DNA from 4 places in the Streptomyces sp. NPDC001728 genome. Region 1 is predicted to be linked to each of the others. Evidence: riboswitches for the same ligand, from Rfam matches in the RefSeq annotation. Region 1 holds a riboswitch; each other region holds the start of a gene.
The links. A riboswitch is a leader RNA that binds a small molecule or an ion and turns the genes downstream of it on or off. The one in region 1 is predicted to bind cyclic di-AMP.
Positions count from the first base shown of each region.

Region 2: linked by a shared signal. The riboswitch ahead of ABT154_RS20325 (M23 family metallopeptidase) and the one ahead of ABT154_RS02860 (M23 family metallopeptidase) in region 1 are both predicted to bind cyclic di-AMP.
Region 3: linked by a shared signal. The riboswitch ahead of ABT154_RS09340 (LysM peptidoglycan-binding domain-containing protein) and the one ahead of ABT154_RS02860 (M23 family metallopeptidase) in region 1 are both predicted to bind cyclic di-AMP.
Region 4: linked by a shared signal. The riboswitch ahead of ABT154_RS30370 (transglycosylase family protein) and the one ahead of ABT154_RS02860 (M23 family metallopeptidase) in region 1 are both predicted to bind cyclic di-AMP.

Region 1 is NZ_JBEOZK010000001.1:610,787-618,339, forward strand. It holds gene ABT154_RS02845 (PLP-dependent cysteine synthase family protein) at 1-646, shown strand, start outside; gene ABT154_RS02850 (MFS transporter) at 643-1,872, shown strand; gene ABT154_RS02855 (PP2C family protein-serine/threonine phosphatase) at 2,075-3,286, shown strand; cyclic di-AMP (ydaO/yuaA leader) riboswitch at 3,488-3,634, shown strand; gene ABT154_RS02860 (M23 family metallopeptidase) at 3,646-4,773, shown strand; gene ABT154_RS02865 (aldo/keto reductase) at 4,870-5,814, shown strand; gene ABT154_RS02870 (PrsW family intramembrane metalloprotease) at 5,846-7,186, opposite strand; gene trmB (tRNA (guanosine(46)-N7)-methyltransferase TrmB) at 7,279-7,553, opposite strand, start outside.
Region 2 is NZ_JBEOZK010000013.1:40,690-48,242, reverse strand. It holds gene ABT154_RS20335 (M16 family metallopeptidase) at 1-1,156, shown strand, start outside; gene ABT154_RS20330 (M16 family metallopeptidase) at 1,183-2,550, shown strand; cyclic di-AMP (ydaO/yuaA leader) riboswitch at 2,751-2,916, shown strand; gene ABT154_RS20325 (M23 family metallopeptidase) at 2,929-3,699, shown strand; gene ABT154_RS20320 (GntR family transcriptional regulator) at 3,879-4,562, shown strand; gene ABT154_RS20315 (HPr family phosphocarrier protein) at 4,783-5,064, opposite strand; gene ABT154_RS20310 (bifunctional acetate--CoA ligase family protein/GNAT family N-acetyltransferase) at 5,330-7,553, shown strand, end outside.
Region 3 is NZ_JBEOZK010000004.1:313,887-321,439, forward strand. It holds gene ABT154_RS09320 (SpoIIE family protein phosphatase) at 1-360, opposite strand, end outside; gene ABT154_RS09325 (alpha/beta fold hydrolase) at 494-1,258, shown strand; gene ABT154_RS09330 (universal stress protein) at 1,389-2,354, shown strand; gene ABT154_RS09335 (phosphoribosyltransferase family protein) at 2,453-3,739, shown strand; gene ABT154_RS09340 (LysM peptidoglycan-binding domain-containing protein) at 3,733-4,662, opposite strand; cyclic di-AMP (ydaO/yuaA leader) riboswitch at 4,667-4,823, opposite strand; gene ABT154_RS09345 (DUF6197 family protein) at 5,193-5,855, shown strand; gene ABT154_RS09350 (phosphocholine-specific phospholipase C) at 5,868-7,553, opposite strand, start outside.
Region 4 is NZ_JBEOZK010000027.1:34,420-41,972, forward strand. It holds gene ABT154_RS30345 (SurA N-terminal domain-containing protein) at 1-78, shown strand, start outside; gene ABT154_RS30350 (nucleoside triphosphate pyrophosphohydrolase) at 98-1,063, shown strand; gene ABT154_RS30355 (globin domain-containing protein) at 1,053-2,273, opposite strand; gene ABT154_RS30360 (cytochrome P450 family protein) at 2,372-3,772, shown strand; gene ABT154_RS30365 (LysM peptidoglycan-binding domain-containing protein) at 3,902-4,969, shown strand; cyclic di-AMP (ydaO/yuaA leader) riboswitch at 5,228-5,401, shown strand; gene ABT154_RS30370 (transglycosylase family protein) at 5,405-6,139, shown strand; gene eno (phosphopyruvate hydratase) at 6,451-7,553, shown strand, end outside.

The sequences.
Region 1 (7,553 bases):
CCGGGTCGCCGAACTCCTGGTGGGCCTCGACGGGGCCTGGTGGCCCAACCAGTACGGGAACCCCGACAACCCCGACGCCTACGCCGGGCTCGCCGCCGAGCTGTCCGGGCAGCTCGACCGGATCGACGTCCTCGTCTGCGCGGTCGGCACCGGCGGCCACTCGGCCGGGATCTCCCGGGCGCTGCGCGCCACCAGCAGCCCCGCGCTCGAACTGGTCGGTGTGGACTCCGTCGGCTCCACCGTCTTCGGACTGCCCGCCGGGGAGCGGCTGATGCGCGGCCTCGGCTCCTCGATCCACCCGGGGAACGTGGACCACGGGGCCTTCGACGAGGTCCACTGGGTGGGGCCGGCCGAGGCGGTACGGGCGGCCCGCCGCCTGGCCTCGCGTCAGTTCGCGACCGGCGGCTGGAGCGTGGGCGCGGTCGCGCTGGTCGCCGGCTGGCTGGCCCGCACCCGGCCGCGCGGGACGCGGATCGCGGCCGTCTTCCCTGACGGGCCGCAGCGGTACTTCGACACCGTCTTCAACGACGAGTTCTGCGCGGCGCACGGTCTTCTCGACGGGCCCGTACGGGAGGACCCGGCGGGGTACGAGGCCGGCGTGCCGGTCGACGGCTGGACCCGCAAGGCCATGGAGCGTGTCCGGTGACGACGGCGACCGCACCCGCGAAGTCCAGGGGCGGCGTCTGGAAGCAGAGCCGTACCTTCGAGCCGGCCGTCCGGCTCCTCTTCCTCAACCAGCTCACCATCAACCTCGGCTTCTACATGCTGATGCCGTATCTGGCCGCGCACCTCGCGGACGGGCTCGGCATGGCGGCCTGGGCGGTCGGGCTCGTGCTCGGCGCCCGCAACCTCTCCCAGCAGGGCATGTTCCTCGTCGGCGGGGCGCTCGCCGACCGGCTCGGCTTCAAGCCGCTCATCGTGGCGGGCTGCGCGCTGCGGACGGTCGGCTTCGGGGCGCTCGCCTTCGCGCAGTCGCTGCCGATGCTGATCGCCGCCTCGCTGGCGACCGGTCTCGCCGGGGCGCTGTTCAACCCCGCCGTACGGGCCTGCCTCGCGGCGGAGGCGGGGGAGGAGCGCCGGGTGGAGGCCTTCGCGCTGTTCAACGTCTACTACCAGGCGGGCATCCTCCTCGGGCCGCTCGTCGGGGTGGCCCTGACAGGGGTGTCGTTCCGGCTGACGTGCGTGGTGGCGGCGGTCCTCTTCGCCGGGCTGACCCTCGTACAACTCCGGTACATGCCCGTGAGGGCGGGGAAGGCGGCGCGGGCCGGGGAGGTGCGGGGGCAGTTCCGCACGGTCCTCGCCCACCGCACCTTCTGGCTGTTCTCGCTCGCGATGACCGGCTCGTACGTGCTGTCCTTCCAGGTCTATCTGGCGCTGCCGCTCGCGGCCGGCGGGACGGGCCCCACGACCGCGCTCTTCGTCGTCTCGGCGCTGGTCGCGCTCGCCGGGCAGCTGCGGATCACCGCCTGGTGCAAGCGGCGGCTGAGCCGGGAGCGGTGTCTGGTCCTCGGGCTCGCCCTGATGGGCGGCGCGTTCCTGCTCCCGGCCGCGCTCGGCCGGGGGCTGGTGGGGCTGCTGCTGTGCGCGGCGGTCCTGGCGGTGGCGAACGCGGTGCTCTACCCCTACGAGATGGACACCGTCGTCGCCCTGTCCCGGGGGCGCTGGGTGGCCACCCACTACGGGCTCTACAACACGGTGTGCGGGATCGGGATCACCCTCGGGAACCTGGGCACGGGCGCGCTGCTCGACGTGACCGGGTGGTCGGCGCTGCCGTGGCTCGCGCTGTGCGCGGTGGGACTGGGGTGCGCGGCGGCGATGGCGCTGCTCGCCCGGGGCGGGCGCCTGGCGGAGGAAGCCGCTCCGGCGGACTGAGCGCGCCTGGCGGAGGAACCCGCCCCGGCGGACTGGACGGCGGGATCGAGGGGCTGAGCGTCCGCCCCGCCCGTCCACCCGCCGGTCGCCCCCGCCGTACGCCAGTCGGCCCCGTGGAAGTCGCCGCCCTCCGGGGCGGCGGCCACCCTGGGAGGGCGCGGTGCGGACCGCGGCCGGGTACGGACCGGGCAGGAGACCACAGGTGCGGCACCCCCTAGGAGCGGCGGGCGGCAGGCGGCGGGGCGGCGAGGGCCGTCCCGAGTACGGCGGTGCCCGGCGGTTCATCCGCGCGCTGCCCCCGCTGCTCATCGTGGGCGGTGTCGTGTTCGACGTGGCGACGCCGGATCCGTACACCGCCTCGCCGATGCTCGCCGCCGCCCCGCTGATCGCCGCGCCCTTCTTCTCGATGCTCACGACGCTGCTCACCGGGATCGCCGCCGTCCTCGCCTCCGTCGGGCTGCACCTCTCCAACGGCACCGCGGACGATGTGCCGGCCCTCACCGAGACCCTGACCGTCGTCACCGTCTCCGCGCTCGCCCTCCTCATCAACCGGGTCGTGCGCCGCAGCGGCGAACGGCTCGCCTCGGCGCGGGTCATCGCCGAGACCGCGCAGAAGGCGGTGCTGCCGACGCCCGCCGAGCGGATCGGCGGACTGCAGTGCGCGGCGCGTTACGAGGCGGCGCACGCGGACGCGTTCATCGGCGGCGACCTGTTCGCCGTCCAGGACACCCCCTACGGGGTGCGGCTCGTCCTCGGGGACGTCCGGGGCAAGGGCATGGACGCGGTCGAGGCCGTCGCCGTCGTCATCGGGGCCTTCCGGGAGGCGGCCGAGCAGGAACGGAACCTGGAGGGTGTGGCGCAGCGCCTCGAGAGGGCGCTGACCCGGGAGGGCACCCGCAGGGAAGGGCTCGACGCCTTCGAGGGGTTCACCACCGCCGTCCTCGCCGAGATCCCGCCCGGTGACGGCAGCGGCACCTTCGACGGTTTCGTACGGGTGGTCAACCGCGGCCATCCGCCCCCGCTGCTGCTGTACGGGGACGGGCGGCTCGACGTGCTGGAGCCGGGCGAGCCCGCGCTGCCGCTGGGCATGGGCGATCTCGCGGGGTGGCCGGACCGGGCCGAGGCGCGGCCGTTCCCGCCGGGCGCGACGCTGCTCTTCTACACCGACGGCCTCTCCGAGGCGCGGGACGCGGCGGGCGTCTTCTACGACCCGGTGTCACGGCTCGCCGGCCGGATCTTCCCGGGTCCCGAGGAACTGCTCGACGCGCTCGCGGACGACGTACGACTGCACACGGGCGGCGGGTCGACGGACGACATGGCGCTGCTCGCGGTGAGCCGTCCGTCGGAGGGGCAGCAGGGGCGGCGGCGGACGATGCCGGTGGTGCCGCCGGGCAGGCCCGGTCACCGCTCGTAGTCACGGGGTGTCGCTGCGATAACAATTGACATAACGTCAGATCGCGCGGCTTCCGCGGCCCCTTTCTGAACCGGGGTCAACTCGGGCCATTCTCTACCATTTCAATGAATGATCAAGAGGAACGGCTTGGAATCGGGAGCCCCTGTCTATTAACGTTCGATAACGCAGCGCGGTCGTTTCAGCCGTCGCAAGAGGCGGCACCGTGCGCACGCGCCGAATCCTGAAGAGGAACCGGGGAACCACTACTTGGGGTGAATCGGGCCATTCGCACCTGTGCGAGCGTGCCCGTAGGAGACCTTCCTGCTCCGAACCCGTCAGCTAACCCGGTAGGCGAGAAGGAAGGAAAGGAGCGCGCCTTCGTGGCGTCCAACACTCCCGCACCCGAAGCCCCCTTCGATGCCTTCGGTGGTGGTGCGGGTCCCGCCGCCCCGGACACCGAGTGGAACCCCACCGAGGGATCCCTCCGCGCCGGCGGCCGGCACCGGGTCGTCAAGCAGCGCTCCAACTTCGCCCGTTCCTCCACCGTCCTCGGCGTCGGCGTCATCGCCGCCGTCGGCGCCGGCGGTCTCGCCACCGCGCAGGAGAAGCCCCCGGTCGCGATCTCGCTCCCGGACCTTCCCGACCTCCCGGACCTCGGCCTCCCGGACGCCCACGACCTCCCGGGTGTCGGGGACCTCCTCCCCGACGAGACCCCCGAGACGGTCAGCGCGGCCCGGGCCAACCCGAACCCGCTGACCGCCGCCGCGTACACCACCCTCGACGAGCGGCAGGGCGCCGACACCCAGCAGGGTGCGGGGGCCGAGCAGCTCGACAGGACCGCGGCCGGCACCGGCAACGCGGGTGAGGCCCTGCGCGCCCGCATCCTCCAGCAGGCCGAGCAGCAGCAGGCCTCCGCCGACGCCGCCGACATGGCCGCCGCGGAGAAGGCGGCGGCCGAGAAGGCCGCGGCCGAGGCGGCGGTCAAGGCCGACGCGGCGGAGAAGGCGGCGGCCGAGGCCAAGGCGAAGGCCGAGGCGGAAGCGAAGGCCAAGGCGGAGGCGGCGGCCAGGGCGAAGGCGGAGGCCGAGCGGCTCGCCGCGCTGGCCGCGAGCTACTCGCTGCCCGTCTCCTCCTACACCCTCACCGCCACGTACATGCAGTCCGGCTCGATGTGGTCCTCCGGCCACCACACCGGCCTCGACTTCGCCGCTCCCACTGGCACCCCGCTCAAGGCGGTGCACGGCGCGACCGTGAAGTCCGCCGGCTGGTCCGGCTCGTACGGCTACCGGATCGTCCTGGAGCTGTCGGACGGCACCGAGGTCTGGTACTGCCACCTCTCGTCCATGACGGTCGGCGCGGGCCAGACCGTGGGCACCGGCGAGACCATCGGCCGCGTCGGCGCCACCGGCAACGTCACCGGCGCCCACCTCCACATGGAGGTGCACACGCCCGGCGGCGACGGCATCGACCCGGCGGACTGGCTCCGCTCCAAGGGCCTCACCCTCTGAGGCCGGGGACCTCGTAGGGGCCCGGGCGCATCCCCTACGGAAGGCGCCCCGGAGCCCCTACGGAATACGCCCGGCGGCGCGGAAGGTTGACCGATCATGACCGCTCTCCGCCCGCTGGGCAGCTCCGACCTGCACGTCTTCCCCCTCGCCCTGGGCGGCAACGTCTTCGGCTGGACCGCCGACGAGGCGCAGTCCTTCGCCGTCCTCGACGCCTACGCCGCCGCGGGCGGCAACTTCGTCGACTCGGCCGACGTCTACTCCGCCTGGGCCGAGGGCAACGAGGGCGGCGAGTCCGAGACCGTCATCGGCCGCTGGCTCGCCTCCCGCGGCAACCGCGAGGACATCGTCGTCGCCACCAAGGTCGGCGCCCACCCCCACTTCAAGGGGCTCTCCGCCACCACCATCAAGGCCGGCGCGGAGGAGTCGCTGCGCCGCCTCGGCACCGACCACATCGACCTCTACTACACGCACTTCGACGACGAGTCGGTGCCCGTGGAGGAGATCGTCACCGCGCTCGACCAGCTGGTGAAGGACGGCAAGGTGCGCGCCGTCGCCGCGTCCAACATCTCCCCGGAGCGGCTGCGCGCCTCCCTCGACTTCGCCGAGTCCGAGGGCCTGGCCCGTTACGTGGCCCTCCAGCCGCACTACAACCTGGTCTCCCGCGACACCTACGAGGGCCCGCTCCTGGAGACCGTCGAGCGGGCCGGGCTCTCCGCCGTCCCGTACTACGGTCTCGCGGCCGGATTCCTCACCGGCAAGTACCGTCCCGGCACCACCGTCGACAGCGTCCGCGCCGCCGGGGCCGGCGGGCACCTGGACACCGAGCGGGGCCGGGCCGTGCTCTCCGCGCTCGACACGGTCGCCGAGGCGCACGGCGCGGAACTCGCCACCGTCGCCCTCGCCTGGCTCGCCGCCCGCCCGACGGTCGCCGCGCCGATCGCCTCGGCGCGTACGGTCGAGCAGGTCCCGGCGCTCGTCGCCGCCGCCGGCCTCACCCTCACGGAGGCCGAGCTGACCCTCCTGACCGAGGCGTCGGCCTGACGGAGGTCTCAGCCCGGGGGCGCTCGTCCGGCTAGCTGCGGTACGGGTTGTAGCCGCCGTAGTCCAGGTACTGCGGCGGCGCCCACGCCCGGCCCGTCGCCCGCGCCGCGTACGTGAGCGCGGGGGACGCGACCTCCCTGCGCTGCCACAGATGGTGCAGCAGCTCCTGCTCACGGGCCGGGAAGTCGGGGCCCGCCGTGCCGCGCCGGGCCCGGTTCCGCAGGAACGCCAGGGTCGTCGCGAAGGACTCGTACTCGCCGACCGCCCGCGAGGCCGGCGGCCCGTACGTGCGCGCGGCGAAGGCCCGGGCCAGCCGGCGGGCGCGCATCGAGGAGAGCGCGAGCGGCTCGGCGGGGGAGATCCAGCCGGCCGCCGCGTACGCCGGGAGCTCCCCGGATATCGTGCGCAGCTCCCACTGCCGGCTCCACACCGCGAGCCAGGTCAGCAGGCCGAAGGCCGGGACCATGAGCGCCCCGTACACCGCGTAGAAGGCCAGCGGGCCGCCGAACGTGGCCGAGCCGTTCCACGCGGCGTGCAGCCCCATCGCGAGCAGCAGCCCGGCGATGGGCAGCAGCACCTTGCGGAGCCGCTTGCCGCGCGGTGCGAGAGCGGCGAGACCGAAGCCGATGCCGGTGAGCACGGTGAAGAGCGGGTGCGCGAACGGCGACATCACGACCCGTACGAAGAAGGTCGCGGCGGTCACCGAGCCGAGGCCGGAGGCGCCGAACTCCTGGTCCTCGCCGAAGGCGTTGCCGAGGTACAGGATGTTCTCGGTGAACGCGAAGCCGGTCGCGGTGAATCCGGCGATCACGACCCCGTCGACGAGGCCGCCGAAGTGCCGCCGCCGGAAGAGGAAGAGCAGCAGGACCGCCGCCGCCTTGGCACTCTCCTCCACCACGGGCGCGACCACCGTGGCGCCCAGGGTGTCCGCCGAAGCGGGGTCGGCGGTGGCCGTCGCGATCCAGCGGACGGCGAAGGAGTTCGCCAGGATCGCGACGAGCGCGGCGGCGAAGGCTCCCCACGCGAACGCGAAGAGCAGGTTCTTCCAGGGCCCCGGCTCGACCCGGTCGAGCCAGCGGAACGCGGCCATCAGCAGCGGTACGGGGAACACGGCGAGGCCCAGGCCGACGAGGAAGCCCTCGGTGCCGGTCTGCTCGCGGACCAGCGCCAGGATGACCAGGGCGCAGATCGCGAGCACGGCGACGAGGGTGACGGCCCGGAGGACCCGGCTGCGCCAGAAGTCCCTGCGGGGCCGGTAGCGCCACTGGGACCGGTCGGCGACGGCAGGGAAGGACGGCTCCTCGGTGTCCCGGTGGGGGACGGGAGCGGCCTCGGGGCCGGCTGCGGTTTCGCCGGGGGCGGGGTTCGACACGTGAGCGACCCTAACGACCCGCACCGACAGCGGGCGAGGCAGTTACGGGACCCGGTCATGTTCGTGACCGGGCCCCCGCCCCGTCGCCCCGGTCACTTCCTCCGGAAGAGCAGGTCGTGCACGACATGGCCCTTGTCCAGGCCCTGTCCCTCGAAGCGGGTGACCGGACGGAAGTCGGGCCGGGGCGCGTAACCGCCGTCTTCCTGGGTGTTCTCGAAGTCCGGGTGCGCGGAGAGCACCTCCAGCATCCGCTCCGCGTACTCCTCCCAGTCCGTGGCGCAGTGCAGCACGCCGCCGGGCTTCAGCCGGGTCGCGAGGAGGCCGAGGAACTCGGGCTGGATCAGCCGCCGCTTGTGGTGGCGGGCCT
Region 2 (7,553 bases), on a different contig from region 1:
CCTGATGTTCCAGGGCTCGAAGCAGGTCCACGGGAACGGGCACTTCGAGCTGGTGCAGGGCGCCGGCGGCTCGCTCAACGGCACGACGAGCTTCGAGCGCACCAACTACTTCGAGACCATGCCCACGCACCAGCTGGAGCTCGCGCTCTGGCTGGAGGCCGACCGCATGGGCTCGCTGCTCGCCGCCCTGGACGACGAGTCCATGGAGAACCAGCGGGACGTCGTCAAGAACGAGCGCCGCCAGCGCTACGACAACGTGCCGTACGGCACGGCCTTCGAGAAGCTGACCGCCCTCGCCTACCCGGAGGGCCACCCGTACCACCACACCCCGATCGGCTCCATGGCCGACCTGGACGCGGCGACCCTGGAGGACGCGCGGAACTTCTTCCGCACGTACTACGCCCCGAACAACGCGGTGCTGTCGGTCGTCGGCGACATCGACCCGGAGCAGACCCTCGCCTGGGTCGAGAAGTACTTCGGCTCCATCCCCGGCCACGACGGCAAGCCCGCACCGCGCCCCGGCGACCTCCCCGAGGTCATCGGAGAGCAGCTGCGCGAGGTCGTCGAGGAGGAGGTCCCGGCCCGCGCGCTGATGGCCGCCTACCGGCTGCCGCACGACGGCACGCGCGAGTGCGACGCCGCCGACCTGGCCCTGACGGTCCTCGGCGGAGGCGAGTCCTCCCGTCTGCACAACCGGCTGGTCCGCCGTGACCGCACGGCCGTCGCCGCCGGCTTCGGCCTGCTGCGGCTCGCCGGGGCGCCGTCGCTCGGCTGGCTGGACGTCAAGACGTCCGGCGGCGTCGAGGTCCCGCAGATCGAGGCGGCCGTCGACGAGGAGCTGGCCCGCTTCGCCGCCGAGGGCCCCACGCCCGAGGAGATGGAGCGCGCCCAGGCGCAGTTGGAGCGCGAGTGGCTCGACCGCCTCGGCACCGTCGCGGGTCGCGCCGACGAACTGTGCCGCTTCGCCGTGCTGTTCGGTGACCCGCAGCTCGCCCTGACGGCCGTGGACCGCGTCCTGGACATCACCGCCGAGGAGGTGCAGGCCGCCGCCGCGGCCAAGCTGCGCCCCGACAACCGCGCGGTGCTGGTCTACGAGCCCCTGGCGACCGAACAGAGCGAGAGCGACAGCGACGAGGAAGAGGGGGCGGACCAGTGACCGACACTGCCGCGTCTTTGACGAGCATGGACTTCCACCCGCAGCCGGCGCCCGGTGTCGCTCGCCCCTGGGCCTTCCCGGCCCCGGACCGCGGCGCCCTGGACAACGGTCTGACGCTGCTCACCAGCCACCGTCCCGGCCAGCAGGTCGTGGCCGTGGAGATCTTCCTGCCGGCCCCGCTGGACGCCGAGCCCGCCGGGCTCGACGGCGTCGCGACCATCATGGCCCGCGCGCTCTCCGAGGGCACCGACAAGCACAGTGCCGAGGAGTTCGCGGCCGAGCTGGAGCGCTGCGGCGCCACGCTCGACGCGCACGCGGACCACCCGGGCGTACGGGTCTCCCTGGAGGTCCCGGTCTCCCGGCTGCACAAGGCGCTCGGGCTGCTCTCCGAGGCCCTGATCGCCCCGGCGTTCCTGGACACCGAGGTCGAGCGTCTGGTGCGCAACCGGCTGGACGAGATCCCGCACGAGACCGCCAACCCGGCCCGTCGCGCGGCCAAGCAGCTCTCCAAGGAGCTGTTCCCGGCCGAGTCCCGGATGTCCCGGCCGCGCCAGGGCACGGAGGAGACCGTCGAGGCGATCGACGCCGCCGCCGTCCGCGCCTTCTTCGAGGCGCACGTCCGGCCCGCGACGGCCACCGCCGTGGTCGTCGGCGACCTGACCGGCGTCGACCTGGACAAGGTCCTCGCGGAGACCCTGGGTGCCTGGACCGGCGAGCCGGCCGAGCCGCTCCCGATGCCGCCGATCACCGCGGACGACACCGGACGGGTCGTCATCGTGGACCGTCCGGGCGCCGTCCAGACCCAGTTGCTGATCGGCCGCATCGGCGCCGACCGGCACGCCCGCGTCTGGCCGGCCCAGGTGCTGGGCTCTTACTGCCTCGGTGGCACCCTCACCTCGCGACTCGACCGGGTCCTGCGCGAGGAGAAGGGCTACACCTACGGCGTGCGGGCCTTCGGGCAGGTGCTCCGCTCGGACGCCGAGGGGAACGGCGCCGCGATGCTCGCCATCAGCGGTTCCGTCGACACCCCCAACACGGGCCCGGCTCTCGACGACCTGTGGAGGGTGCTGCGCACCCTGGCAGCCGAGGGGCTCACGGACGCGGAGCGCGAGACGGCCGTGCAGAACCTGGTGGGCGTCGCGCCGCTCAAGTACGAGACGGCCGCCTCGGTCGCCGGGACGCTCGCCGACCAGGTCGAGCAGCACCTCCCGGACGACTACCAGGCGCAGTTGTACGCGCGCCTGGCCGAGACCGGCACGGTCGAGGCGACCGCGGCCGTGGTCAGCGCCTTCCCGGTGGACCGGCTCGTCACCGTCCTGGTGGGCGACGCGGCGCAGATCGCGGAGCCGGTGCGCGCGCTCGGCATCGGTGAAGTGACGGTCGTGACCGGCTGATTCCGGTCGCCGAACCGGCAACGGAGAACCCCGACGGGATAGTTCGTCGGGGTTCTCCGCTTTGTCCGTATTGACGGTAAGTCTCATCGTATGGCCTGTGGCATGTCTTACAAAAAGCGCGTCTGGTTGGTGATCGACAGGCGATCCGCATAGCGTCGGTGCGGCTGTTCGCCAGTTGCACGCGCCGCATCCGCGGCATCGGACAGTCATCGCCGAGTCCCCGTCAGGCGCGAGCCTGGGGAGCCGGGGACCCACGCGTAGTCCCTGGGGTGAATCGGGCGCCTTCGTCTCGTACGGAGGGGCTCGTAGGAGACCTTCCTGCTCCGAACCCGTCAGCTAACCCGGTAGGCGAGAAGGAAGGAAAGGACCAGCCCCTCCATGGCGTTCACCCGTGCCACCGGGAAGCATCGTGCTCCGAGCCGGACGGTGCGCCGCACGGCGGGCATCGCCGGCGTCGCGACGCTCGCCACCACCGGCGTCATCGGAACCCTCGCCTCCCCGGCGCTCGCCGCCGACACGGACAACCGCTCCGTCGAGGACACCGGCCTCACCCGGGTCATCACCGAGGACTCCCTCGCGGACCGGCTCAACGCCCAGGCCGACGCCCAGGACCGGGAGGCCTTCGAGGCCGCCGCCAAGGCGAAGGCCCAGGCCGAGGCGAAGCGCAAGGCCGAGGCCCGCGCCAAGGAGATCCGTCAGGCCAAGGAGCGCGCCGCCCGCGAGGCCGAGCGCCGTCGTCTGGCCTCCTTCCAGCTCCCCGTCGACGGCTCTTACGTGTCCACCGGCTACAAGACCGGCGGCTCGCTCTGGTCCTCCGGCAGCCACTCCGGCATCGACTTCCACGCCGCCTACGGCAGCAACGTCGTCTCCGTCGGCTCCGGCACCGTCGTCGAGGCCGGCTGGGGCGGCGCGTACGGCAACAACATCGTCATCCGGATGCACGACGGCACGTACACCCAGTACGGCCACCTGTCCTCCATCGACGTGTACGTCGGCCAGAGCGTCGAGCCCGGCCAGCACATAGGCGTCTCCGGCTCGACCGGCAACTCGACCGGCCCGCACCTCCACTTCGAGGCGCGCACGAGCCCCGACTACGGCTCGGACATCAACCCGCTGTCCTACCTGCGCGCCCGCGGCGTCAACGTCTGACACCGGCGGCACGCATCACAAAAGCCCCGGCTCGTGCTGAGCCGGGGCTTTTCGTCGGTCGAAAACCCTTCACATTCCGTGCGGCCATCGGAAATACCCACGGGCTGCAATAGAGTCGGAGGCCGGGCGCGGAAAGGCGCCGATCGAATTGTCTCGCGCGACCAAGGCGGAGGTCGGACATGCGCATTCCCGCGCACTCGGTGTGCACGGCGATCCGGGACGACATCGTCTCCGGCGTCTTCGAGCGGGGGAGCCGGCTGACCGAGGACCAGCTCGCCCGTCGGTACGGGGTCTCCCGCGTCCCGGTCCGTGAGGCGCTGCGCACCCTGGAGTCGGAGGGCTTCGTCGTCACCCGCCGCCACGCGGGCGCCCAGGTCGCCGAGCCCACCGAGCAGGAGGCGGCCGATCTGCTCGACATGCGGGCGCTGCTCGAACCGCTGGGGGCGGCGCGGGCGGCCCAGCGGCGTACGGAGGCGCATCTCAAGGTCCTCCGCGGCCTGGTCAGGCTGGGTCAGGAGCGGGCCAGGCGCGGCCAGGGCGAGGATCTGCGCTCACTCGGCGGCTGGTTCCACGAGACGCTCGCGCAGGCCTCCGGGAGCCCCGCCCTGACGGCGCTGCTGACCCAGCTGCGGCACAAGATCGCCTGGATGTACGTGGTCGAGCAGCCCGAACGGCCGGTGGAGGCCTGGGCCGAGCACGGCGCGATCGTGGACGCCGTGGCGCGCGGCGACGCCGAGCGGGCGAGGGCGCTGACGGCGCTGCACGCGGAACGCTCGCAGGCGCTGCACCGGCTCAAGAGGCCGGACCGGGGCCGTGTGAGGGTTTCGCAACATGTCGTCAACACGGCGAGTGCCCGGAATTAACGCGGGCGCCGTATACAAGGAATGGGAATTCGGCGGGGGTGTTTCGGGGTGCCCGTATTATCTCTTGCTGCCGTCCGTCCTTTTGTGCTGCCGGGGAATCGGGCGGCACGAGAGGGCGAAAGAGGGCGCGTGAAAGTCCGGCGGAAAGCGAAGGGCCGTACCTGCCGGGGTTCCGGCGGGCACGGCCCTTCGTCGTACGGGTGGGTCGGGTGGACCCGGATCAGACGGTCTCGGGGAGCTCGTCCAGGCCCTCCGCGACCAGCTTCGCCAGGCGGTCCAGCGCGACCTCGGCGCCGTCGGCCTCCGAAGCGAGGACGATCTCCTCGCCGCCCTGCGCGCCCAGACCGAGCACCGCGAGCATGGAGGCGGCGTTCACGGGCGTGCCGTCGGACTTGGCGATCGTCACCGGAACGCCGGAAGCCGTGGCGGCACGGACGAAGATGGACGCGGGGCGGGCGTGCAGGCCCTCGGCCCAGCCGACGTTGACGCGGCGCTCAGCCATGGTGTTGCCCTTCAAGTCTTAAGCGGTTGTCTAGACCAGTCTCTCACGGGATGCTCCGTGCTCACGCCGACCTCGGACCCGGATCGGACCGCCTTTCGGCCCTTGTGTGCCGCGCCCGGCGTGCTCCTACCTTGCACGGCGCACCCCCGCCGCGCGACCGATGTCGCCGCTGTGTCGCGACCGTGTCGTGACCGGTGCCGGGGCCGGTGCCGCGACCGGTGCGGTGGCCGGTGCCGTGGCCGTGTCGCGGCCTTAGGCTGACCCCATGCAGAGCGCGTCGGAGCAGTCGGAAGCGGCGGACCAGCCGGACCACAGCTACCCCGACCACTGGGAAGCGGACGTGGTGCTGCGCGACGGAGGCACCGCGCGCATCAGGCCCATCACGGCCGACGACGCCGAGCGGCTCGTCAGCTTCTACGAGCAGGTCTCGGACGAGTCGAAGTACTACCGCTTCTTCGCCCCCTACCCGCGGCTCTCCGCCAAGGACGTCCACCGCTTCACCCACCACGACTTCGTGGACCGGGTGGGCCTCGCGGCGACCGTCGGCGGCGAGTTCATCGCCACCGTGCGCTACGACCGCATCGACGACCGCGGACTGCCCGCCTCCGCCCCGGCGGACGAGGCCGAGGTCGCCTTCCTCGTCCAGGACGCCCACCAGGGGCGCGGAGTCGCCTCCGCCCTGCTCGAACACATCGCGGCCGTCGCGCGCGAGCGGGACATCCGCCGCTTCGCCGCCGAGGTGCTCCCCGCCAACACCAAGATGATCAAGGTCTTCACGGACGCGGGCTACACCCAGAAGCGCAGCTTCGAGGACGGGTCCGTACGGCTCCACCTCGACCTCGAACCCACCGACCGCTCCCTCGCCGTGCAGCGCGCCCGGGAACAGCGGGCCGAGGCGCGCTCCGTACAACGACTCCTCAACCCCGGGTCCGTGGCCGTCGTCGGCGCCGGGCGCACCCCGGGCGGCGTCGGCCGGACCGTACTCCGCAACCTCCTCGGCGCGGGATTCACCGGACGCGTGTACGCGGTCAACGCTGCGCTGGGGGAGGGCGGCGGGAGCGCAGCCGGTGCCGTGGAGTTCGACGGCGTCCCCGCGTACCCCTCCGTCGGCGCCATCGGGGAACCCGTCGACCTCGCGATCGTCGCCGTCCCCGCCGAACGGGTGCCGGAGGCCGTCGCGGACTGCGGCGAGCACGGGGTGCGCGGCCTCGTCGTCCTCTCCGCCGGATACGCCGAGAGCGGGGCCGCCGGACGCGAGCGTCAGCGTGAGCTCGTACGCCAGGCACGTTCGTACGGAATGCGGATCATCGGACCCAACGCCTTCGGGATCATCAACACCGCCGCCGACGTCCGCCTCAACGCCTCCCTCGCCCCGCAGATGCCGGCCGCCGGGCGGATCGGGCTCTTCACCCAGTCCGGCGCGATCGGCATCGCCCTCCTCGCCGGGCTCCACCGGCGGGGTGCGGGCCTCTCCTCCTTCATCTCGGCCGGCAACCGCGCGGACGTCTCCGGCAACGACTTCCTCCAGCACTGGTACGACGATCCCGGGACCGACGTCGTCCTCCTCTACCTGGAGTCCATCGGCAACCCGCGGAAGTTCACCCGCCTCGCCCGCCGTACCGCCGCCGTCAAGCCGGTCGTCGTCGTCAAGGGCGCCCGGCACAGCGGCAGCGCACCGCCCGGCCACCGCGTCCCGGTCACCCGTATCCCGCACGCCACGGTCTCCGCGCTGCTCCGCCAGGCGGGGGTCATCCGCGTCGACACCGTCACGGAGCTGGTCGACGCCGGGCTGCTCCTCGCCGCCCAGCCGCTGCCCGCCGGGCCCCGGGTCGCGATCCTCGGCAACTCCGAGTCCCTCGGCCTCCTCACGTACGACGCCTGCCTCACCGAAGGGCTGCGCCCGCTGAGGCCGCTCGACCTGACGACGGCGGCGGAGCCCGCGGACTTCCGGGACGCGCTCGCGGCGGCGCTGGCCGACGAGACCTCGGACGCGGTCGTCGTGAACGCGATCCCCTGGGTCGGGGAGAACGGCGCCACCGAGTTCGGCGACGGGGAGGTCCTCGCCGCCGCGCTCCGGGAGGCGGTCGCCTCCGCCCCGGCTCCGACGAAGCCGGTCGTCGTCGTCCACGTCGAGATGGGCGGCCTCGCGGAGGCCCTGGCGGTCGCGACGAGCACGCGGCCGGTGCAGCCGGGACGGGCTGTGGGGGCGGTGACGGGGCTGCGCTCCGCCACGCCGCCGTCGCATGGCGGGGCTATGGCTACGGCCGGGACCGGGGAGCCAGTGACTCCGCCGCCGACGACGACGCCGGTGCGGGCGGGGTCCGGTCCGGACAGGGCCTCCACCGGCCCCTACCAGTCGGGGCCGGGCCCCGACCAGGCGCGCTCCGGCCGGGGCCATGCACCTCCCAGCCCCGGCCGTACCCCCGCCGGCCCCGGCCCGGCGACGGCCGAGCCGTCGGGCGATGCCGTCCCGCACCCCACCCCGCCCC
Region 3 (7,553 bases), on a different contig from region 1:
CAGACTCGCCACCAGCTGGGGGAACCGGCGCATGGCCTCCTCGACGTCAGGGAGGTGGACGGGCTGGCCCGAGCGATGCACCTCGGCCACCGGGAACGGCCGGTTCTCATGCATCCGCCACCACGGCTGGAACACGGGCCCCGGCAGCCCCACCAGCACTGCGAGCCGCAACAGCCCCGGAGTTCCCGAGCGCAGGTACACCCCGCCCGCGTATCCGCCGACCTCCTCGACGGTCCGCAGCGCCGTCTCGGCGAGGGCCCAGGTCAGAGCGCCGGAAGCGGGCCCGTCTGCGGCTCCGTTCCCGGACGGACGCCCGGTGTCGTCCGCCGGGCCGGTGCCGGACGTGCCGTGCGAGGTCACACAGCCAGGATGCGCCCGGTCCCGCCCGCACGCCCCCCGGGGAGGTTGACCCCACGCGTCCGTCCCGTCACACTCGGTGGTCGGCCGCCGCCGGAGGCGCGGCGCCGGAACCACCTCGCGACCAGGGGGCACGATGACGGACCGGGTTCTTCCGTACGACGTACACGGCGGGGGCCCCGCGCGGGCGCTCTTCCTGCACAACTGGTTCGGCGACCGGACCAGCTTCGCCCCGCTGCGGGACCATCTGGACGGGGCCACCGGCTCGTACGCCTTCGTCGACTGCCGCGGTTACGGCGAGGCCCTCGACCGCGTCGGCGCCTTCACCATGGAGGAGGTCGCGGCCGACGCCCTCGCGGTCGCCGACGACCTCGGCTGGGACACCTTCTCCGTGATCGGCCACTCGATGGGCGGCAAGGCGGCCCAGCTGATGCTCCTGGACGCCCCCGACCGGGTCCGCTCGATCATCGGCGTCTCGCCCGTCTCCGCCGCGGGCTTCCCGCTCGACGGCGAGACCTGGGAACTCTTCGCGGGCGCCGCCGCGGAACCGGCCAACCGGCGGGCCATCATCGACAACACCACCGGCAACCGCTACGACGGCGCCTGGCTGGACGCCCTCGTGCAGCGCTCCGTCGCCCGCTCCTCCGCCACGGCCTTCCGCAGCTACCTCGACTCCTGGTCCCGCGCAGACTTCCACGAGCGGGTCCGCGACAACCCCACCCCGGTGCTGCTCGTCGTCGGGGCCCACGACCCCGCCCTCGGCAGCGAGGCGATGGAGTCGACCTGGCTGCGCTGGTACCCCAACGCCCGCCTCGAAGTCCTCAAGGACGCCGGTCACTACGCCCCCGAGGAGACCCCGGAGGCCCTGGCGGGAGCCATCGAGGCCTTCCTGGCCGCCTGACCGGCGAAGAAGGGACCTTCCGCGCCGTCACCAGGGACCGAAGTCCCGGGTGACGGCCCGGCCACCGGGCATCCGACGGGTGAAGGGTGCGCGAGCGCACCGGCCGGAGGGACGGAAGGGCGGGAGACCGATGACGGAGCGGACCGGTCACGGGCACGGCGAGCAGGAGCGGGGCGGTCAGGGGCACGACGGGCAGGCACAGGGCGCGCACGAACCGGGCGGTGACGGCCGGGACGGAGCGCGCGGTCATGTGCTCGTCGGGGTCGACGGCTCCGAGTCCGCGCTGCGCGCGGTGGAGACCGCCGCACAGGAGGCCCGGTCGCACGGAGCGCGACTGAGCGTCGTCCACGCCTTCGTTTGGCCGCTGCTCCACGTTCCCCTCGGCCCCTCGGCGTACGGTCCGCCCGGCGGTGGTCTCCGCCAGCAGGCCCAGGACGTCGTCGACACGGCCGTCGCCCGCGCCCGGGCCTGCGCACCGGAGGTCGACGTCACGGGGGAGGTCATCGAGGGGGAACCCCTCACCGTGCTGGCCACCCGGTCCCGCTCGGCCGCGCTCGCGGTGGTCGGAAGCCGGGGCGCGGGCGCGTTCACGGGCCTCCTGATCGGCTCGGTCGCGGTCCACCTCGCGGCCCACGCCGCCTGCCCCGTGCTGGTGGTCCGGGGCCGCGAGCGGCCGAGCGGGCCCGTCCTGCTCGCCGTCGACGGTTCCGCCGACTCCGACGCGGCCGTCGAGTTCGCCTTCGCCGAGGCCGCGGCCCGGGGCGCCGAACTGCTCGCGGTGCACGCCTGGACCCCGACGACCGGCCCCGCCGACCTCACCCCGCTCTTCCACGGCACGGAGGAGATCCGGGGCGAGGAGGGGCGCGTCCTCGACGGGGCGCTCGCGGCGGCGGTGGCCCGCCGGCCCGGCCTCCCGGTCGAGCGGCGCCTCGTACGGGGCAGGACCCGCCCGGTCCTGCTCGCGGAGAGCGCCGATGCCCAGCTCGTGGTGACGGGCGCCCGGGGGCGCGGCGGATTCGCGGGACTGCTGCTCGGCTCGGTCAGCCAGGCCCTGCTGCACCACGCGGAGTGCCCGGTCGCCGTCGTCCGGGGGTGACCCCGGCGCCGAGGTGTCTACCCTGGAGTAACGGCCAGGGGACGGACGGATCGTTTCGCCCTGTCGCCCGGAGCCGCGTGACGGAAGGGCGGCCGAGGATGTTCTTCAGCGATCGCACGGACGCGGGACGCCGGCTCGCGGCCCGCCTCGACCGGTTCAAGGGTGACGACGTCGTGGTGCTAGGTCTTCCGCGCGGGGGAGTGCCGGTGGCCGCGGAGGTCGCCGACGCCCTCGGCGCACCGCTGGACATCTGTCTCGTACGCAAGCTGGGCGTGCCCCGGCAGCCGGAGCTGGCGATGGGCGCGCTCGGCGAGGGCGGCGTACGGGTGCTCAACGAACGGGTGCTGCGGGAGACCGGGGTCGACGAGCGCGAACTCGCCGCCGTGGAGGAGCGCGAGCACCTCGAACTGGAGCAGCGCGGTCGCCGCTACCGGGGGAGCAGACCGGCCGTGCCCCTGGAGGGGCGCACGGTCCTGATCGTCGACGACGGGCTCGCCACCGGGGCCACCGCCCTCGCGGCCTGCCGGGTGGTACGGGCCAGGGGCGCCGCCCGGATCGTGCTGGCGGTCCCGGTCGCACCGCACGGCTGGACGGCCCGGCTCGGCGGCGAGGCCGACGAGACCGTGAGCGTCCGCACGCCGGAGCCGTTCTACGCGATCGGCCAGTTCTACCAGGACTTCTCCCAGACCCCCGACGCCGAGGTGGTCGCCTGCCTCGACCGGATCCGTGCCGCGCACGACCCGGTCGTCCAGGACGCGGACGTCCGCGTCCCGCTCCCCGGGGTCACCCTCGCCGGGCGGCTCGCGGTGCCCGAAGGCGCCACCGGCATCGTCCTGTTCGCCCACGGGAGCGGCAGCGGCCGGCACAGTCCGCGCAACCGTGCCGTCGCCGCCGCGCTCAACCGGGCGGGCCTCGGCACGCTCCTGTTCGACCTGCTCACGGAGGCCGAGGCGGTCGACCGGGCCCATGTCTTCGACACCCCGCTGCTCGCAGGCCGGCTCGCGGGAGCCACGGAATGGCTGGCCGGGGAGCCGGTCAGCGACGGCCTGCCGCTCGGGTACTTCGGGGCCAGTACGGGAGCGGCCGCCGCGCTGTGGGCGGCGGGCGACCCGGCTTCGCCGGTGGCCGCGGTCGTCTCGCGCGGCGGCCGGCCGGACCTCGCGGCCGACCACCTGGCGCGGGTCCGCGCGCCGACGCTGCTCGTGGTCGGAGGCAGGGACGTGCCGGTCCTCGACCTCAACCGGCGGGCGCGGTCGCTGTTGCGCTGCGAGAGCCGGCTCGAGGTCGTGGAGGGCGCCACCCATCTGTTCGAGGAGCCGGGCGCCCTGGAGGAGGTGGCGGAGCTCGCCACCTCCTGGTTCACCAGGCATTTCCGGGATCAGTAGGCGCTGTTGACGTTGTCGATGGAGCCGTAGCGGTCGGCCGCGTAGTTGCAGGCGGCGGTGATGTTGGCGACCGGGTCGAACAGGTCCATGGCCGTACCGGGTACGTGGTAGGCCTGGAAGGTCGGCTCGATGACCTGGAGCAGACCCTTGGAGGGCGTGCCGGCCGACGCGTTGGAGTCCCAGAGGTTGATGGCCTGGGGGTTGCCCGAGGACTCGCGCATCACATTGCGGAGGATGCCGTCGTACGAGCCGGGGATGCCGCGCTGGGCCATGATGTCCAGCGACTCGCGGATCCAGCCGTCGAGGTTGTCGGCGTACCGGGTGGCCGCGGCCGGGGCGGCCTGGACGGCGGCCGGAGCGGCGACGGGCACGGCCTGGGCGGCGGAGGCGCCCGTGCCGGTGGCGACGGCGGCGGTGACGGGGGCGGTCCGGCGCTCGGAGCGACTCGCCCGCTCGGTGGTGGCGGAGGACTTCTTCGCCCGCTCGGTGGTCGCGGAGGTCTTCTTCGCCTGCGCGGGGGCGGGCTTCGCGGAATCCCGACGAATCGTCAGTTCAAGACCCGGATGAATAAGTGACGGATTGTCACCCACGGTCGCCCTGTTGGCTCGGTAAAGGTCCTTCCAGCCGCCCTGAATTCCCTTCTTCTTGGCGATGAGGGAAAGCGAGTCGCCACCGACGACGGTGTAGGTGCGTGCGGCGGCGGGGGCTGCCGGGGCCTTGGCCGGTGCTGCGAGGGCGGCCGGAGCGGCGGGGGCGGCGACGACACGGACGGCGATTTCCGGTGCTGCCGAAACGGGCGCGGCACTGGCTCCCGCGGGGGCGATCAGGGGCAGGGCGATGGCGGCCCCACCCGTCCCGACCAGCACCCATCCACGGGAGACGGGGTTGCGGCGGGAGCGGCGGTGCTTGGCGACTGCAGGCATGACGGTGTCCTCTCCGGCGCCTGCGGGGTGAGCTGTCGGGTTCGGACGGGAGATGTCCGGCCGCGCACACGCGGCTGCACCCCGAGCCGTCCCGGAATCCGGGCCGGCGTATTCGTGGGTCCCCCGCTCCTGCCGTCGGGTGAAAATAGAGGTATTTCGAGCGGTGGCAGGATTCGGCGATCCGCTCGAATGGAGGTGACCGTAGGCCAGTAATGCGATGGATAACAAGAGGGCCGGAGCGATGGCCTCCGTAAAGGATCACGGAATTCACGCAATTCAAGATCGACGGGAACTCCGCGCCGCGGAACTCCCTTGTCCGGTACGGCCTCGGCGGGCGACGGCCGGATGGGTGTCTCCGGAAAAGTGAGTCGCGTCACCAGGTGCCTAATGTCCGAATATGCGACGTAATTCGGTTAATAGGGAATCATGCCGTAAAGCCCCACCAGAGGTGTGTGCAGGGCGGGGTAAAAGTCGCAAACCGGACATTCTTCGTGAAAGATGGGGGCGACCCCGACCGAGGAGCCGCCCGGATGTCGCCCTCCACCCCTTTGCTCAGCCCCGACACCCTCGACCGCGAGGCCGTCGCGCTCTACGAGAGCGCGACCTGGCAGCGGATCGTCACGGACTGGACCGCCGCCCCCACCGCCGCCCCGGCTCCCACGGTTGCCCCGGCTCCCACGGTTGCCCCGGCCCCCACGGCCGTACCGGCCCCGCACGTGGAGAGATGGAGACGGCTGCTCACCGTCCCGGTGGACCGTCTCGTCGCCGACGCGCTCGACGCGCTCCCCCCGCCCCTGCCCGTCGAGCGCCGCCTGCCCGGCCGGCTCGGGGCGGTCCTGCCCGACCGGCTGCACTCCTGGCGCCGCATCGGACAGCCCGAACTGCGCCCCTCCGTCCACCTCGGCTACGCGCGCCTGGTGCTGACGGAGTGGGGCTGGCAGAACGCCCCCTACAAGCTGCGCGACGCCCGGGGGGCCCGGTGCGTCTGCGGCGCCCTGCTCGCCGCCCACCGCCTCGGCTACGGCGGGGCGACGACGATGAACGAGGCCGCCGCCTGGATCATGACCGAGCTGCGCTCGCGCGGCTGGCACGAGCTGATCGGACCGTGGAACAGGGCTCCCGGCCGTACGGCGGCCGACGCGGTGGCCCTGCTCGATGCCACGATCCACCGCGCCGCGCTCGCGGGCCGCTGACGCGGCCCCGGCTCACCCGCTGATGCTCGGTGCCCCGGTCTCGATGTGGCCGGTGTACCGGCGCGACCAGGTCCCGTCGATGTCGGCGAGGATCGTGAAGTCGTACCAGCCGTTGGTGTAGGCCACCGCGTTGAAGAAGTCCTCGCGGGTGGAGTTCGCCGGGACGGTGTACGTCCACGGGCCGTCCGTACGGTAGGCGTTCGAGCGGACGGTGAAGGTCACCGGCCCGGCCGAGGTGTTGCTCAGCTTGAAGTACAGGGCCGTCCTGCCCGTGCCCGGTTCGGTCGCGAACCGGGCCGCCACCTCGATGGCCTTGCCCGCCTTGGACGCGTCGCCGATGAAGCGGCGCAGGAAGCGGTTGGGGCCCATCATGGAGATGTCGTACTTGCCGGAGCCCGACCCCAGGCCGATGTTGAAGTAGTCGGACGCGGTGGCGCCGGCGTCGACCGTGTACTGCCAGGCGGCCGTGTCGCGGTACTGGTGGGGGTGGATCGAGAAGTGCGCCGCCCGCTTGGCCTCGGTTCCCTGGTTGGTCATCGAGAACCAGGCCAGGATCTTTCCGGCGGCGCCGAACTCGAAGCGGTCGAGGTTGCCGTTCACCTGGTAGGGCAGGGCGCGGGCCGGCCGGGTGCCGGACTCCTGCGCGGGCAGGGCGTTGTTCTGCGGCGCCGGGTTGGGCAGCGGGCCGCAGGTGGACTGGCCGATGACCTTCGCCGTGGCCGGAAGGCCGGCCGGCACCCCGTACACCGGGTGGGCGAAGTCGAACACGCCGGTCAGGTCGCCCGTCACCTTCCGCCGCCAGGCACTGATGTTGGGGCAGGTGGCCGGGGTGCCGAGGGCCGCCGTCCAGCTCTCCATGAAGCGGAGCACGGAGGTGTGGTCGAAGACCTCGGAGCTCACCCAGCCGCCCCGGGTCCACGGGGACATGACAATCATGGGGACGCGGAAGCCGAGGCCGATCGGGACGCCGTCGAGGTACTCGCCCGGCGTGCCGGGCGGGGCGACCGGCGGCGGCACATGGTCGAAGAAGCCGTCGTTCTCGTCGTAGTTGAGGAAGAGCACGGTCGAGTCGAAGACCTCGGCGTCGGCCGCGAGCGCGCGGTAGACCAGGTCGACGAAGTGTGCGCCGTCCCCGGGCGGGGCGTACGGGTGCTCCGAGAACGCCTCGCTCGCCACCACCCACGACACCTGCGGCAGCGTCCCGGCGACGACGTCGGCGCGGATCGCCGCCGCGATGTCGTCCGGGGTCGAACCGGTCACCTTGGGGACCGAGCCCATGCCGCGGTCGTAGAGCGGGTCGCCGGGGCGCGCGTCGGTGAACTTCTTGAAGTACGCGAGACCGTTGTCGCCGTAGTTGTCCTGCGCGTTCTGGTAGAGCTTCCAGCTCACCCCGGCCCGCTGGAGCGCCTCGGCGTACGTCTCCCAGGTGAGGCCCGACTCGTCGCCGCCGTCCTTGCTGGAGCCGTCGACCTTCCCGCTCCACAGGAAGGTGCGGTTGGGGCCGGTGGCGCTCAGCGTGGAGCAGAAGTACGCGTCGCAGATCGTGTAGTTGTCCGCGAGGGCGTGGTGGAAGGGGATGTCCGTACGGCCGAGGTGGCCGAGCGAGCGGGTGTTGCCCACGCCGGTGACCCAGTTGTCCATGCGCCCCTTGTTCCAGGCGGCGTGCTGCGAGGTCCAGCTGTGCGGCAGGTCGCCGTT
Region 4 (7,553 bases), on a different contig from region 1:
GTCCGGCTCACCGACACCACCGCGCCCTGGCTGCGGCAGCTCAGCCAGGACCCCGGCGCCGTCCCGGCCGGTACCTGAGCCGTTGTAGGTTCGAGGGGTGACAACTGAGAGCCCCGGCCGCATCGTCCTGCTCACCGCCAGCCACCGTGTGGCGCCCGGACTGCTGTCCTGGCCCGCCTGGCAGGCGCTGCGCACCGCGGACCGGGTGCTCTGCCCCGACGAGCACCACCCGCAGCTGCCGTACCTGCGGGAGGCCGGGGTCGCCGTGGAGCACCTGCGGCCCACCGCCGAGGAGCTCGTCGCCGCCTGCGCCGGAGGCCGTACGGTCCTCGTCCTGCCCTCCGGCGAGGGCGACCGGGCCCTCACCGACGGCCTCGCCCGGCTCGCCGGCTCCGGCCGGCTCACCATGCCGGACCTGGAACTGCTGCCCGGCTCGTACGACCTGCCCGGCGCCCGGCTGCTCGACCTCGTGCAGATCATGGACCGCATCCGCCGCGAATGCCCCTGGTCCTCGCGGCAGACGCACCGGGGGCTCGCCAAGTACGCCATCGAGGAGTCGTACGAACTCGTCGAGGCGATCGAGGACGGCGACCGGCACGAGCTGCGCGAGGAGCTGGGGGACGTCCTCCTCCAGGTCGTCTTCCACGCCCGGATCGCCGAGGAGGACCCGGAGGAGCCGTTCTCCGTGGACGACGTCGCCGGCACCCTCGTCGAGAAGCTGATCCTCCGCCACCCGCACGTCTTCGGCGACGCGACCGCCGAGACGCCGGAGGAGGTGCGGGAGCACTGGCTGCGCACCAAGGCCGTCGAGAAGCAGCGGGAGTCCGTCACCGACGGAGTGCCGCTCGGTCAGCCGGGACTGGCCCTCGCGGCGAAGCTCGGCAGCCGGGCCCGGACGGCGGAGCTCGACGTGGCCGTGCCGGAAGGCGAGGGCATCGGCTACGAGCTCCTCGCCCTCGCCGTACGGGCGGAGGCCGGCGGAGTGGACCCGGAGGCCGCCCTGCGCGCGGCGGCCCGCACGTACCGGGACGCGATCCGCGCCGCCGAGGGCGTCAAGCCGTAGGAAGAGCCTCTCCACGCGCGCGCGGCGCACGGGCCTCCGGGTTGTGCCAGAGCGGCGGGGGCGGGCCGAGGAGCCGTTCGGCGGCGGTGTTCGGGCGGATGCCGAAGGGGCCCACCGGGGACAGCGTGTCGTGGTGGATGCGGTCCGGGTCGGTGCCCAGCTCGACCAGGGCCTCGACGACCTCCGTCAGGAAGCCGGGCGGACCGGCCAGGTAGACGTCGTGGGCCGGCCAGTGGACGCAGGCCCGCAGCGCCTGGAGGAGACGCTCGGTCGCCTGGTCCTTGCGGTGGCCGGGGGCCGAGGTGATGTAGGTGACGCTGAGCCCGCCGAGACGTTCCTTGAGACGTTCCGCTTCCCGCCGCCCGTACAGGTACTCCTTCGCGCGCGCCACCACGAACAGCCGGCCCTTCAGCTCCGGCTCGGCCTCCGCCGCCTCCGACAGGAGGGCCCGCACCGGCGCCCAGCCCGTACCCGCGCAGATATACGTGCGCAGTCCGCCCGGCTCCGTCCGCGCGACCAGACCGCCGTCGGGCGCGCTCAGCCGCAGCGTCTCGCCCGGTCCCGTCGCCTCGACGAGCGCCGTGCTCATCGCGCCGCCCCGGATACGGCTCACATGCAGCTCCACCGTGCCGTCCGCGCGGGGGGCGTCCGCGAGGGAGTAGGTGCGCCAGACGCGCGGCACCCGCAGCGAGCTGACGCTGACGTACTGGCCGGGCAGGAACGGCAGGGGCCGCCGGGGCCGCAGGGTGAGGACGGCCAGGTCCTCGCCGAACCGCTCGTGCCGGACGATGTCCGCGTCCCACCAGGCCGGCTCCCCGGACCCGGAGGCCTCCTCCGCGCCCGCCAGCATCAGATCGGTCACCTGCCCGTACGCCTCGGTCCAGGCCTTCTCGGCCTCCGGGGTCCAGGCGGGTCCCGCCGCGTGCGCGAACGCGGCCAGCAGGCTCGTCCCGACCGCCGCGTACAGGGAGGGGGAGGCGAGGAACTTGCGGTGGTCGCGGCCGAGACGGCCCAGGTACCCGGCGAGGGCCGGGTCCTCCAGATGGTCCACCACATGGGTCAGCGCGGCGAACAGCCGGTCGCGCTGGGGCCGCATGTCCGCGGGGAACAGCGAGCGGACCGCCGGGTTGTGCCAGAAGAGATGCGCGTAGAAGAAGGTGACGGCGTGCTCGGCCCGTCTCTCGACGACCGCGAACGTGCTTCTGAGCATCTGGGGATCCACTGACACGAATCTAGGGCACCACCCCCCTCCGTGATCACAGGATCTCCACATCTCCCGCCCTCCGGGGCTGCCTGTACGGTCGGGGGGTGAGCACCACCCCCGGCACCGGCCCCGCTTCCGAGCCTCCTTCCGCGCCCGCTTCCGAGCCTCCTTCCGCGCCCGCTTCCGCGCCCGCTTCCGCGCCCGCCTCCGCGTCTGCCTCAGCGCCCGCCTCCTGCCCTGTCGGCGGTACCGCGGCCGGGGCGCGGCCCCCCGCGCCCGAGCTCTTCACCTGGGAGTTCGCGAGCGATCCGTACCCCGCGTACGCCTGGCTCCGGGCGCACGCGCCCGTGCACCGCACGACGCTCCCCAGCGGGGTCGACGCCTGGCTCGTGACCCGGTACGCCGACGCCCGGCAGGCCCTCGCCGACCAGCGGCTGTCCAAGAATCCCGCGCACCACGACGAGTCCCCGCACGCCAAGGGCAAGACCGGCATCCCCGGCGAGCGCAAGGCCGAGCTGATGACCCATCTGCTCAACATCGACCCGCCGGACCACACCCGGCTGAGGCGGCTCGTCTCGAAGGCCTTCACCCCGCGCCGGGTCGCCGAGTTCGCACCGCGCGTGCAGGAGCTGACCGACCGGCTCATCGACTCCTTCGTGGAGAAGGGGAGCGCGGACCTCATCCACGAGTTCGCCTTCCCGCTCCCCATCTACGCGATCTGCGACCTGCTCGGGGTGCCCGAGGAGGACCAGGACGACTTCCGCGACTGGGCCGGGATGATGATCCGGCACGGCGGCGGGCCGCGCGGCGGGGTCGCCCGGTCGGTCAAGAAGATGCGCGGCTACCTCGCCGAGCTGATCCACCGCAAGCGCGAGGAGCCCGGGGACGACCTCATCTCGGGGCTCATCAAGGCCTCCGACCACGGTGAGCACCTCACCGAGAACGAGGCCGCCGCGATGGCCTTCATCCTGCTCTTCGCCGGCTTCGAAACCACCGTAAATCTGGTCGGAAACGGACTTTACGCGCTTCTCCGTCACCCCGAGCAGCGCGAGCGCCTCCAGGCCTCGATCGCCGCCGGTGAGACCGGACTCCTGGAGACCGGCATCGAGGAGCTGCTGCGGTACGACGGGCCCGTGGAGATGGCCACCTGGCGGTACGCCACCCAGAACCTGACCGTCGGCGGCCAGGAGATCCCGGCGGGCGACCCCGTGCTCGTGGTGCTCGCCGCCGCCGACCGGGACCCGGAGCGGTTCGAGGGGCCGGACGTCCTCGACCTCGCCCGGCGCGACAACCAGCACCTCGGGTACGGCCACGGCATCCACTACTGCCTGGGTGCGCCGCTCGCCCGCCTCGAAGGGCAGACGGCGCTGGCCACCCTGCTGACTCGCCTTCCGGACCTGCGACTTGCCGCCGATCCGGACGAACTGCGGTGGCGCGGCGGGCTCATCATGCGTGGATTGCGCACGCTTCCGGTGGAGTTCTCCCCATCCGTACGTCTCCCGTGATCCCACGGTGAACTGACGGAGTGTCAAGAATGTGATCTTCGCGTGATCGTGCGGCCATCGACTTGTGATGAGCGTTCGAATGCGGCTACGTTTCGCCGCAGTCTCAGCCGTCACGCGAAAGGCGCTCCTATGCGTTCCGGGAACGGACGACACCGTCGCCCCCGTCAGGCCCCCGCCCTCGTCGTCGCCGCGGGCGTGACCGGATCCGCCATGGCGCTGCCGCTGCTCGCCACCGGATCCGCCTCCGCCGCCGACGCCGCCACCTGGGACCGGGTCGCCGAGTGCGAGTCCGGCGGTCAGTGGAACGCCAACTTCGGCAACGGCATGTACGGCGGCCTCCAGTTCACCCAGGGCAGCTGGGAGCGCCACGGCGGCCTGGCGTACGCGCCCAGCCCCGACCTGGCCAGCCGCGCCCAGCAGATCGCGGTGGCCGAGAAGGCGCTCGCGAAGGGCTCCCTGGAATGGGCCACCTGCGCACCGATCGCCGGCCTGAAGAACGACGGCACGGCCCCCGGCGTGAACCCGGGCCCGGCCGCGCTGCCGAAGGCGCCCGCGGGACCGGTCGCCGAGTCGAACCGGACCTCGGGCCTGCCGTCCTCCGACACCGCCGGTGCGGCGCGGACGGCCGAGCGGGACGCCCGTACGGCCACGCCCGCCGCTCCCGGCACCCCGACCACTCCTGTGACCCCCACCGCGCCGACGACGCCTCCGGCGGCCACGACGCCGGGAACGTCCACCACTCCGGGCACCCCGACCGCTCCCGCTGCGCCCGATACGTCCGCTACGCCGGACTCGTCCGCCATGCCCGGCATGCCGGGTGATGACGTGTCGTCGGCCACTCCCGGGACCGGGAAGCACCGGGGCGGGGCCGCTCCGGAGGGTGGTGCGAAGCCGGGCACTTCGCCCGAATCGGGCCGACACGCCTCGACCGGCGTCGAGCTGGCGGGGGACACCGCGGCGACGCCCGCGCCTGACGCCGCGAAGGATTCGGGCGCAACGGACACTTCCGGCACTTCGGGCGCGTACACCGTGCGGCCGGGTGACAGCCTGTCCGACATCGCACAGCAGAACGAACTCCCCGGAGGCTGGACGGCGCTCTATGACGCCAACCGCCGGACCGTCGGTGTCGATCCGGACCTCATCCTTCCTGGTCAGAGCCTTGACCTGACGAACGGTTCGCTCGCGAAGAAGGAGTGATTCGGGATCAAATGTCCGGATCTGGGTAAGTGAGACATGGGTCTCTTCGCCCCAACTGGCGTGTCCCGTCCGAGAAATCCGCTCCCGTCACCTCTCACCTGCGCAAACACTCCCAACCGGAAGGCAAGCAGGGGCGATATTTCCGCAATGCGCCTCTTTGAACTTCCAGTGGGTCTGTGTCTACGGTCGTCACCGCTCGCCACCGCGGGCCCCGTCGACCGAAACGCCGAATCCTGCCGTCGGCCGATGGGAACAGTCGTCGCGTCAGCGCCGAAGGCAGGAGTGGGGGACCCAAGGTAAGTGCCGGTCCCGGCCGTTGAGAAAGACGGCCGACGACGGGCTTGGGGTGAAGCCGCGTGCAAGGACACGCGGCCGGGCAACTTTCCGGCCCGAACCCGACAGCTCACCTCACAGGCGTCGGTGAGGAGTACTTCCATGCTGTTTTCCGGTAAGGGCAAACACCGTCGTCCCTCCAAGGCCACCCAGGTCGCCACGCTCGTCGGCGTCACCGGTGTCGCCGTCGCCGCCCCGCTGATGACCGCGGGCACCGCCTCGGCCGCCACGGTCTCCGAGTGGGACCGCGTCGCCCAGTGCGAGTCCGGCGGCAACTGGTCCATCAACACGGGCAACGGCTACTACGGCGGCCTCCAGTTCTCGGCCTCCACCTGGGCCGCGTACGGCGGCACCGCCTACGCCTCGACCGCCAACCAGGCGTCGAAGTCCCAGCAGATCGCCATCGGCGAGAAGGTCCTCGCGGGCCAGGGCAAGGGTGCCTGGCCGAGCTGCGGTGTGGGCCTCTCCGGTGCCTCCTACGACGGCGGCGCCGCCGAGAGCACCCCGAAGAGCGCCACCCAGCAGCCGAGCCAGCAGCCGAAGCCGGAGCGGAAGGCCGAGCAGCCGACCACCCGCAGCGAGCAGCGCCAGGCCCCGAAGAAGGCCGCGCAGCAGCAGGCCGCGCCGAAGGCCGCCAAGCAGACCGTCACCACCCCGGCCGGCAAGACGGTCAAGAAGGGTGACGGCGAGTACAAGGTCGTGGCCGGCGACACCCTCAGCAAGATCGCCCAGGCGCACGGCGTCAAGGGCGGCTGGGCCAAGCTCTTCGAGCTGAACAAGGACGTCGTCGAGAACGCCGACCTCATCTACCCGGGCCAGCAGCTCCACCTGAAGTAGGGCCCGGCGGTCCCTGTGAGTCCGGCGGCTCGCACGGACCCCACGACCCGCCCGCGGTGACCACCCCGGCCCGACGCGCCCTCCCCCGTGCGCGTCGGGCCGGGGTTCCCCCGTTCCAGGGGCGCTTTGCGGTTACTGTCCAGTAGATACGGGGTCCTTCGTCCCGGGATGCATGCCCTTGGGTCCTTTTTCGTCCCAGGGGGCGGGCGCCCGGCTGGCCGGAGGCTCCGCGCCGGTTAGGCTCTTGTCGCAAGGCCGGTCGACCCTGCGCCGGCCATGCGTCACATCCAGCGTCACATCCCAAAAAGGAGATGCTCGTGCCGTCCATCGACGTCGTCGTAGCCCGGGAAATCCTGGACTCCCGAGGCAACCCCACGGTCGAGGTCGAGGTCGGCCTCGACGACGGCAGCACCGGCCGTGCTGCCGTTCCGTCCGGCGCCTCCACCGGTGCGTTCGAGGCCATCGAGCTTCGCGACGGTGACCCGAACCGCTACATGGGCAAGGGTGTCGAGAAGGCCGTCCTCGCCGTCATCGAGCAGATCGGCCCGGAGCTCGTCGGCTACGACGCCACCGAGCAGCGCCTGATCGACCAGGCCATGTTCGACCTGGACGCCACGGAGAACAAGGGCTCGCTCGGCGCCAACGCCATCCTCGGCGTCTCCCTCGCCGTCGCGCACGCCGCCTCCGAGGCCTCGGACCTCCCCCTCTTCCGCTACCTCGGCGGCCCGAACGCGCACCTGCTGCCCGTTCCGATGATGAACATCCTGAACGGTGGGTCGCACGCCGACTCCAACGTCGACATCCAGGAGTTCATGATCGCCCCGATCGGCGCGGAGTCCTTCTCCGAGGCCCTCCGCTGGGGCGCCGAGATCTACCACACGCTCAAGGGCGTGCTGAAGCGCAAGGGCCTCTCCACCGGCCTCGGCGACGAGGGCGGCTTCGCCCCGAACCTCGAGTCGAACCGCGCCGCACTCGACCTCATCGTCGAGGCCATCAAGGAGGCCGGCTACACCCCGGGCTCCGACGTCGCGCTCGCGCTCGACGTCGCCGCGTCCGAGTTCTACAAGGACGGCAAGTACGAGTTCGAGGGCAAGTCCCGCTCGGCCGCCGAGATGACCGAGTACTACGAGGAGCTCGTCTCCGCGTACCCGATGGTCTCCATCGAGGACCCGCTGTTCGAGGACGACTGGGCGGGCTGGAAGGTCCTCACCGACAAGCTGGGCGCCAAGGTCCAGATCGTCGGCGACGACCTCTTCGTCACCAACCCGGAGCGTCTGGCCCGCGGCATCGAGGAGGGCACCGCGAACGCCCTCCTGGTCAAGGTCAACCAGATCGGCTCGCTGACCGAGACGCTGGACGCCGTCGAGATGGCCCAGCGCAACGGCTTCAAGTGCATGATGTCCCACCGCTCCGG